3 regions of the Lysobacter sp. 22409 genome follow, and region 1 is predicted to be linked to each of the others. Evidence: predicted binding sites of a transcription regulator. Region 1 holds the regulator's gene; each other region holds the start of a gene.

Region 1 (3,273 bases):
GGTCGCCTGGCGCTGGCTGTCGTTGAAGTAGGCCGGCACGGTGATGACCGCTTCGGTGACCGGCTCGCCCAGGTAGGCTTCGGCGGTCTTCTTCATCTTGCCCAGCACTTCGGCCGAGATCTGCTGCGGCGCCATCTTCTTGTCGTCGAGGGTCGCGACCCAGGCATCGCCGTTGTCGTGCGCGACGATGTTGTAGGGCACCAGGCCGATGTCCTTCTGCACTTCGGCGTCGCTGAACTTGCGGCCGATCAGGCGCTTGACCGCATAGAAGGTGTTCTTGGGATTGGTGACCGCCTGGCGCTTGGCCGAGGCGCCGACCAGGACTTCGCCGTCCTTGGTGAACGCGACGATCGACGGCGTGGTGCGGTCGCCCTCGGAATTCTCGATGACCTTGGCCTTGCCGCCTTCCATCACTGCGACGCAGGAATTGGTGGTGCCCAGGTCGATGCCGATGATCTTGCCCATACGTAGTGCTCCCTCTCGAATGCTTGAATAGTTGGGGCGGTCCGCGCTGTGCGCCGTGCCGCCGATGTTCGTTATTTGGGGCTAGGTGCCGGGCAGTTCAAGCGCCCGTGCCCCGCCCTCGTGACGTCCGTCCCGGCCCTTCCCGGAACGTCCGTTCGCGGCTCGCGCCGCCCCCCGCTTCGGTTTCGCGACCGCGGCGAGCCGCGGCCGGGACCGTCCCGGGATCGTTCAGGCGTCCTGGGCGACCACCACCAGCGCCGGACGCAGCAGGCGCTCGTTGAGCAGCCAGCCCTTCTGGTAGACCTGGACCACGTGGTTCGGCGCCACACCCGGCGCCGGCACCATGCTCATGGCCTGGTGATGCTCGGGATTGAACGGCTGGCCGGCCGGGTCGACCGCGACCAGGCCGTTGTCGCCGGCGACCTTGAGCAGCTGGCGCAGGGTCAGTTCCATGCCCTGGCGCAGGGCGCTGGCGTCGTCGCCGGCCACGGCCAGGCCGGCCTCGAGGCTGTCGATCACCGGCAGCAGGTCGCCGAGCAGGCGCTCGTTGGCGAACTTGCGCGCCATCTCGACGTCGCGCGACACGCGCTTGCGCTGGTTGTCGAGTTCGGCGCGTTCGCGCAGCGTGTCTTCGCGCAGCTTGCTGAGCTCGGCGCGCAGCGCCTCGACTTCGGACGCCTCGGAGGAGCCCGGGACCTCGTCCTGGGCCGCCGGGTTGAGTTCGGAATAAGGATCGTGTTGGTTCATGCCTGGGTCCTGGCGGTTTTTCCGCGACAGGCCAGCTATGGGGCCGCGATGGTGCGGTTCAAGTGCCCGGATCTGCATCGATCGCCCGGCATCGGCGTCGAGCGGCGGGTTTCGGGAGGCATTGCGCACCCCGGCGGCGCCGGCTTTTGGGCAGGAGCGGCGCAAGCCGCGATCAACCGAGGTGATCAACCCCGGCTCGGCCCGAAGCCGATGGTCTCCAAAAGATTGGCCCCACCGGAGAGATGGCGGTCGCGGCTTACGCCGCTCCTACCCCGGGCTCCGGCTAACTGGGATAGGCGGGACGGTTGGACCGGCTTCGGAGGCGGAATCGCCCCTCGTTTCAGTCCACTTCGGTTGGTCGCGGCTCGCGCCGCTCCTACTCTGGGCTTCCGGACGGCCTCCCTCAGTCCCCCTCAGTGACGCCGAACGCATCCCCCAGCGCATCCGCGGCCGCCTGCACCACCGGGATCACCCGGTCGTAGGCCATGCGGGTCGGGCCGATCACCCCCAGCACGCCGAGCACCCGGCCGCCGGCGGTGTACGGCGCGGTCACCAGCGACACGCCCTCCAACGGCGCCAGGCCGGTCTCCTCGCCGATGAAGATGCGCACCCCGGGGGCGCGCACGGTGCGTTCGAGCAACTGCAGGATTTCGCGCTTGCGGGCGAAAGCCTCGAACAGCTCGCGCAGGCGGTCCAGGTCGGCCAGCTCCTGCACGCCCATCAGCCGGGTCTGCCCGGCCAGGACCATGTCGTCGTTGTCCGGGGTCAACACCTGCTCGGCCAGCTCGACCGACTGCGCGAGCAAGGTCTGCATCTCCGACTGGGCGTTGCGCAGATCCATCAGCAAGGTGGCGCGGATCTCGGCCACCGGCCGCCCGGCGAAGTGTGCGTTGAGGTAGTTGCCGACCCGTTCGAGCTCGCCGGCGTCGTAGGGGCGGCGGGTCTGGATGATGCGGTTCTGTACGTCCTGGTCGGCGAACACCAGGATCGCCAGCACCCGCTGGGCGTCCAGCGGCACGAAATCGATGCGCCGGAACGCGAACTGCTCGCGCTTGGGCACGCTGACCACACCGACGAAGTGGGTCATCGCAGACAACAGTTCCGAAGCGCTGCCCAGCAAGGCCTGGGTGCCCGAGCCCGACGGCAGCTCGCTGCGCAGGCGCGCGACCTCGCCTTCCGGCAACGGCCGCACCTGCAGCAGCGAGTCGACGAACAGGCGGTAGCCCTGCACGGTCGGGATGCGCCCGGCCGAGGCGTGCGGCGCGCTGAGCAGGCCGACGTCTTCCAGGTCGGCCAGGATGTTGCGGATCGTCGCCGCACTGACGTCGAGGCCGGCATGCTTGGCCAGGGTCTGCGATCCGACCGGTTCGCCGCTGTGGATGTAGCGGCCGATCAGCGTGCGCAGCAGTTGCCGCGCGCGCGGGTCGAGGCTCGGATCGGGCGGTCGGCGATTCATGCTGTGGATATAGGCGCGGACGCGGGCCGGCGCAAGCGCCATCGTCCGATTCGACGATGGCGGTCCGCATCGGCCGCCCCGCCCTGCGCGCTGCGTCCGCATCGGTAAGAATCCTCGTGCACACTGCCGGCGGCGTACGCGTCCGCTCGCCTCGCCCTGCTCGTCTCACCCTGTGATCCGCATCCGCCCTACCCTCCGGCCCGCTTGCCGCCCATTCCCAGTCTCTCGCCGCCAAGGCACAATCGCCGCCGCATGCTCGCTCACCTCTCGCTCAAGCAATTCGCCGTCGTCAGCGCCGCCGAACTCAGCTTCGGTCCCGGCCTCACCGTGATCTCCGGCGAAACCGGTGCCGGTAAGTCGCTGCTGGTCGACGCCCTCGGTCTGCTGTCCGGCCTGCGCGCCGACAGCGGCGTGGTCCGCCATGGCGCCGACCGCGCCGAACTGGTCGCCGACTTCACCCTCGACGATGCGCCGCTGGCCGCGGCCTGGCTGCGCGACAACGAACTCGACGAAACCGGCGACGGCGAGGCTGCGATCTGCCAGATCCGCCGGGTGATCCGCGCCGACGGCGGTTCGCGCGCCTGGATCAACGGCCGCCCGGTCAC
Region 2 (3,273 bases), on a different contig from region 1:
CTTCTTCGGCAGCTCGGCGACCATCGCTTCGGTCGTGATCATCAGACCGGCGATCGAAGCCGCGTTCTGCAGCGCGGTGCGGGTGACCTTGGTCGGGTCCAGGATGCCGAACTCGAGCATGTCGCCGTATTCGCCGTTGGCGGCGTTGTAACCGAACGCGCCCTTGCCTTCCTGGACCTTGTTCAGGATGACCGACGGCTCTTCGCCGGCGTTGGTGACGATTTCGCGCAGCGGGGCTTCCATCGCGCGCAGGGCGATCTGGATGCCGTGGTTCTGGTCTTCGTTGGCGCCCTTGAGGCCCGAGATCGCGGCCTTGGCGCGCAGCAGCGCGACGCCGCCGCCCGGGACGATGCCTTCTTCCACGGCAGCGCGGGTAGCGTGCAGCGCGTCTTCGACGCGAGCCTTCTTTTCCTTCATCTCGATCTCGGTCGATGCGCCGACCTTGATCACCGCCACGCCGCCGGCCAGCTTGGCCACGCGCTCCTGCAGCTTCTCGCGGTCGTAGTCCGAAGAGGTCTCTTCGATCTGCGCCTTGATCTGCTTGATGCGGGCCTGGATCGAATCGCCGTCGCCGGCGCCGTCGATGATGGTGGTGTTCTCCTTGGAGACCTGCACCTTCTTCGCGCGGCCGAGATCCTTGATCGTCGCCTTTTCGAGCTGCAGGCCGACTTCCTCGGAGATCACGGTGCCGCCGGTCAGCACGGCCATGTCTTCCAGCATCGCCTTGCGACGGTCGCCGAAGCCCGGGGCCTTGACGGCGCAGACCTTGACGATACCGCGGATGGTGTTGACCACCAGGGTCGCCAACGCTTCGCCTTCGACTTCCTCGGCGACGATCAGCAGCGGCTTACCGGCCTTGGCCACGCCTTCCAGCACCGGCAGCAGGTCGCGGACGTTGGAGATCTTCTTGTCGTACAGCAGCACGAACGGGTCGTCGAGCTCGGCCGACATCGACTGCTGGTTGTTGATGAAGTACGGCGACAGGTAGCCGCGGTCGAACTGCATGCCCTCGACGACGTCGAGTTCGTTCTCAAGGCCCGAGCCGTCTTCGACGGTGATCACGCCTTCCTTGCCGACCTTGTCCATCGCCTGGGCGATCAGGTCGCCGATGTCGGCGTCGGAGTTGGCGGAGATCGCGCCGACCTGGGCGATTTCCTTGCTGGTCGAGGACGGCTTGGAGAGCTTCTTGAGCTCGGCCACGGCCTCGATCACGGCCTTGTCGATGCCGCGCTTGAGGTCCATCGGGTTCATGCCGGCCGCAACGGCCTTCATGCCTTCGCGGATCAGCGCCTGGGCCAGCACGGTCGCGGTGGTGGTGCCGTCGCCGGCATTGTCGGAGGTCTTGGAAGCGACTTCCTTGACCATCTGCGCGCCCATGTTCTCGAACTTGTCGGCCAGCTCGATTTCCTTGGCGACGGACACGCCGTCCTTGGTGATCGTCGGCGCGCCGAAGCTCTTCTCGAGCACGACGTTGCGGCCCTTCGGACCGAGGGTGGCCTTCACGGCATTGGCGAGCACGTTGACGCCGCGCACCATCTTGGCGCGCGCGTCCTCACCGAAACGAATTTCTTTAGCGGACATGGTTGGAACTCCGGGAATGGGGAATAGGGAATAGGGAATCGAGAGAGCGCATTACGGAGTCGGAACGGAAACCCGGGAGGCAGCGCAAGCGCTTACCGATTCCCGATTCCCTATTCCCGACTCCCGCCCGATCAGCCGACGATCGCGAGGACGTCGTCTTCCTTGAGGATCTTGTATTCGACGCCGTCCTGCTTGTAGGAGCTGCCCGAGTACTGGCCGTAGATGACCTTGTCGCCGACCTTGAGCTTCGGCGCGCGCACGCTGCCGTTGTCCAGGGCCTTGCCTTCGCCGATGGCGACGACTTCACCCTTGGTCGACTTTTCCTTGGCGGCGTCGGGGATGATGATTCCGCCGGCCGAGATTTCGTCGGCTTCGATCGGCTTGACCACAACGCGGTCGTAAAGCGGCTTGAGATTCATGGCAACCCTCTGTAAGTGCTTGAATGGGTGGAGAAAGGACGGGAATTTTAGCAGTCGCCCCCGGAGAGTGCCAACGCCGGGGACAAAAGCGCCCGGACGAACCGGGACTGCACGCTAGATGAGGCGGTCCCGGGAGCCTTTCAAGGGGTGGGCGACGAAATCCTGGCGCCGGTCGATGACAGGCCGGGTACCGGCCCGCTCGCGCAGCCCGACCGCTCAGGTCCCGAGCCGCTTCAGGTAGGCAGTCGGGGTGGCGCCGAGGCTGCGCCGGAACATGGCGATGAAGGCGCTGACGCTGTCGTAGCCCAGGTCCAGGGCGATGGCGGTAACCGCATCGCCGGCGGCCAGGCGCTCCAGCGCCCGCATCAGGCGCGCGCGCTGCCGCCATTGCAGCAGGCTTTGGCCGGTCTGCGCGGCGAAGCGCCGGCTCAGGCTGCGCTCGGACAGATGCGCGAACGCGGCCCACTCGGCCAGGCCGCGCGGGTCGGCCGGATCGTCGGCCAGGGCCTGGGCGACGCGCAGCAAGTGCGGGTCGGTCGGCATCGGCAGGCCGATCGGCCGCTGCGCCGGGTCCGCGGGCCTGCTGAGAGCGGGCCCATCCAGTGCGAACCCGCTTAGAGCAGGCTCGCCCAGGGCGATCTCGTCGAGCAGCACCTGGGCGAGCCGGGCCTGGGCCGGGCCCAGGGGCGCGTCGCCCGGCCATTGCGCGGCCCGCGCGACCGCCTCGCGCAACAGACCGGACACGCGCAGGGCGCAGGCTTGCGCCGGCAGCGCCGCGCAGGCGGATTCGGCGACGTAGACGCTCCAGCCGGAAAAGGCGGCGCCGTGCGAGCGCAGCGAATGCTCGGCCTGCGGCGGCACCCATACCGCATCGGTGGCCGGCACGACCCAACGCCCTTGCGCGGTGCCGACGGTCAGCAAGCCGCGGTGCGCGCCGAACAACTGCCCGCGTGCGTGTCGGTGCGCGGCGGTGTCGCGCACGCCGGCGCGGGCCATCGTCACGGCGATCACCACCGGTCCGTCGGCGGAATCGGCGCGGAGCGCGGCGAGCAGAGGGTCGGACATTGGCTGGAACGCGCTATCGAATGGCCGGGGCAACGTAGCAGAGCGCCGTCGCCGAACCCAGCATGATCGCTTCATCCCGAACGGAGCCGCGCCATGCGAGCCGAAGACTTGTTGCCCGACCATCTCGACCACACCCGCATCGACGGCGTCCTCGTGCGCAAAGGATCGGTCGGCGCGTTTCTCGCCAATGCGCGGGTCTGGTCGGATG
Region 3 (3,273 bases), on a different contig from region 1:
TCGTCGAGCAGCTCGGCCAGCACCGCATCGGCCTGGGCGCCATCGATCGCGCGCGCGCCGCGCATCCAGCCGTCGGCGTCGTAGGCGCGCAGCGACAGATGACGGGTGCGCAGGAACGGCGGCAGTGCGTCGTCGTACGAGGCCGCGGTGGCGCCCTCGCGCACGTAGATCGGGCCGCTGGAACGATAGGGGCCGTCGCAGGCGTGGTGCTCGAAGGTCAGCAACAACACCGAGTCGCCGGGCTTGGCGTCGGCCAGGCTGATCCGACAGGGGTAGCCGTTCGGCGAGTCGGCGACGATGCGGCGCATGCCGTGGGCACGCAGGCTGGCGTCGTCGAGCGCGCCGAGGGTGGCGAAGGGTTCCGGCGACAGGCCGGCGATGCGGTAGCGAGACATCGGGTAACTCCCTGGAAGACAGGGCCCCAAGTTAGATGCCGCGCGCGCGCGGCGATATCCGCTTCTTGCGCTGCGCGGTCGCGAACGCTGCGGCCGATTGCGGCGCCGCAAACGACGACGGCCCGGTTTCCCGGGCCGTCGTCGCTAAGCTTGCTGGTGGCCGATCAGGCGACGAACAGGCCGCGCATCTTCTTCAGGGCATTGGCTTCGATCTGGCGGATGCGCTCGGCGCTGACGCCGTACTCGTCGGCCAGTTCCTGCAAGGTGATCTTGCTGTCGGCATCGAGCCAGCGACGCTTGATGATGTCGCGCGAACGCGCATCCAGGCCGGCGAGGCCTTCGCGCAGCAGGCCGAGCTGGTTGTCTTCCTCGTCCTCGCGCTCGTACGACTGCGACGGATCTTCGTCGCTCGCGCGCAAGTACGCGGCCGGCGACGGCGGCGCATGATCGTCGTCCTCGTCCGAAGGCGCATCGAAACCGATGTCGCGGCCGGACAGGCGCGATTCCATTTCCAGCACTTCGCGCTCGGAGACGTTGAGGTCCTTGGCGACCAGGCGCACTTCCTCGGCGTTCATCCAGCCCAGGCGCGTCTTGCTCTTGCGCAGGTTGAAGAACAGCTTGCGCTGCGCCTTGGTCGTGGCGACCTTGACGATGCGCCAGTTCTTGAGGATGAACTCGTGCATCTCGGCGCGGATCCAATGGACCGCGAACGAGACCAGGCGCACGCCCTGGTCGGGGTCGAAACGCTTGACCGCCTTCATCAGGCCGATGTTGCCTTCCTGGATCAGGTCGCCGATCTGCAGACCGTAGCCGTTGTAGCCGCGGGCCACGTGGACGACGAAGCGCAGATGCGAGTGAACGAGTTCACGGGCCGCGTCGAGGTCTTCCCCTTCGCGGAAGCGGCGCGCCAGCGCCTGCTCGTTTTCCACGCTGAGCACCGGGATCTGGTGCACGGCGCCGATATACGCGTCCAGCGAACCGAGCGCGCTGGGCACAGGCAGGTTGTTGGCGACTAGAGCAGTGGATTGGGCGATAGAGGTCATGGGGGTCATCTTAGCAGTCGCGATATATGACTGCTAAAGGTGGGGAAAGTTCCACAGTGTTGCGGTACTGGAACGGGCGACCGGGCCTTGACCGGCCCGGGCGGCGGAGCGCCGGACCGATGAGACGGCGGCGCGGACATCAACATACCCTTTGCAATTAATAACTTATTAAAGCGAACCGACCGTCGGCGCCATTCAGCCTAGGGCCCGGGCGCTCGAATATCCGCCCGCGGCGCCTTCGGCCGCCTGAACCGGCGTGGCGAAACGCCACTATCGGCCTGATCCGGGCGCACGTTCCATCAGGACCGGGGTCCCAGATCGCAAAACCGGCGCCGGGTCGAGGGCGGCGACCGGGGCTTCGACCCCCGGTCCCGACGAAGGTTCACCCCGCAACCCTGCTCGCGCCCGCGACCGGCGCGCCACTACAGTGAGGCGACGCCGCCCGCCCCGGACTGCCCGTGATCCGAAGAACGACCCAGGAAGACGCCACCGGCTGCGGCCTGGCCTGCGTGGCGATGCTCGGCGGCATCGGCTATGCGCAGGCGCGGGTGCTGGCGCGCCGGCTCGGCGTCGGCCCGCACGACCGGGTCGTGGGCCGCGGCGACCAAGCGCGCACGGTGCGCAATGCCTATTTCAGCGATGCCAGGCAGCTGCGGCGCATGCTCAAACTGCTCGGTCTGCGCGCGGGGCCGGAACGCCGCCTGGCGCGATGGGAGGCGCTCGATCGCAGCGGCATCGCCGGCATCAATCCCAACCGCCGCGAGGGCAGCTGGCACTGGGTGGTCTATCTGCACTCGGACGAAGGCGGCTGCGTGCTCGACCCGAATCCGCGCGTGCGCAGCGAACGCAGGACCGACTTCGGCCGGATGAAGCCGCGCTGCTTCATCCCGGTGGCCCCCGCCTGAGCCGACGTCAGGCGCCGCCGAGTTCCTCCAGCGAGCGGCGGAAACGCTTCAGGGCCGGGGCGATCTCGTCGGTATCGATGACGCCGTAACCGAAGGTCAGCGCCGGCCGCTCCAAGGCGCCGATCGCATAGTCGCCGACCGACTGCGCACCGGGCAGGTGGCGCAGCATGCGGGTAAGGATCGCCGGCGCCAACCCGGGGTCGCGGATGCGCGCGGCCAGATGCAGCCCCGCTTCCGAGGGAATCGGCTCCAGCCACGGATGCAGTTCGCGGCGCAGGCCGTCGAGCAGAGCGTCGCGGCGCTCGCCGTAGATCGAACGCATGCGCCGCACGTGCCGGGCGAGATCACCGTCGCGGATGAAGGCAGCAAGCACCGACTGGGTGATCGTGTCGCAATGCGAATCGGCGCATTGCTTGACCGTGATCAGAGCGTCGCGCGCCCACGCCGGCGCGACCACGAAGCCTTTGCGCAGCGACGGGAACAGGCTCTTGGAGAAGGTGCCGACGTAGAACACCAAGGCGTCGCGATCCAGGGTCTGCAGCGCATCGAGCGGGCGCCCGCCGAAGCGGAATTCGCCGTCGTAGTCGTCTTCGATCACCACCGCATGATGCTGGCGGGCGAACTCCAGCAACGCCTTGCGCCGGCGCAGCGACAAGGCGACGCCGGTCGGCGATTGGTGCGAGGGGGTGACGCTGACGACGCGCACGTCCTCGGGCAGGCGATCCACGCACAAGCCTTCGTCGTCGACCGGCATCGGCACCAGGCGCGCGCCGGCCGCGGCGAAGGCCGCGCGCACCGGCGGATAGCCCGGCTCTTCGACCGCCACCTGGGTCACGCCCGGCGTCACCAGCAAACGCGCGAGCAGATCGAAAGCCTGCTGCGCGCCGGAAGTGACGATGACGTCGTCGGCCGCGCAGGCGACCGCACGCG

The links. Region 1 encodes HrcA, which represses chaperone genes, less so after heat shock. Its sites were predicted from a motif close to TTNGCACTCNNNNNNNNNGAGTGCNAA; they were not measured.
Region 2: the regulator HrcA is predicted to act here: its motif matches at 2,048-2,074, upstream of ACTJJK_RS18985 (co-chaperone GroES).
Region 3: the regulator HrcA is predicted to act here: its motif matches at 1,449-1,475, upstream of rpoH (RNA polymerase sigma factor RpoH).

Annotation. Positions count from the first base shown of each region.
Region 1 covers NZ_JBQEOE010000019.1:4,903-8,175, reverse strand. Annotated here, with positions in the region: gene dnaK (molecular chaperone DnaK) at 1-465, opposite strand, end outside; gene grpE (nucleotide exchange factor GrpE) at 694-1,212, opposite strand; gene hrcA (heat-inducible transcriptional repressor HrcA) at 1,616-2,668, opposite strand; gene recN (DNA repair protein RecN) at 2,921-3,273, shown strand, end outside.
Region 2 covers NZ_JBQEOE010000043.1:22,345-25,617, forward strand. Annotated here, with positions in the region: gene groL (chaperonin GroEL) at 1-1,581, opposite strand, end outside; gene ACTJJK_RS18985 (co-chaperone GroES) at 1,713-2,000, opposite strand; gene ACTJJK_RS18990 (AraC family transcriptional regulator) at 2,217-3,065, opposite strand; gene ACTJJK_RS18995 (hypothetical protein) at 3,159-3,273, shown strand, end outside.
Region 3 covers NZ_JBQEOE010000014.1:3,751-7,023, forward strand. Annotated here, with positions in the region: gene ACTJJK_RS09320 (DUF1203 domain-containing protein) at 1-395, opposite strand, end outside; gene rpoH (RNA polymerase sigma factor RpoH) at 560-1,438, opposite strand; gene ACTJJK_RS09330 (hypothetical protein) at 1,897-2,343, shown strand; gene pdxR (MocR-like pyridoxine biosynthesis transcription factor PdxR) at 2,351-3,273, opposite strand, start outside.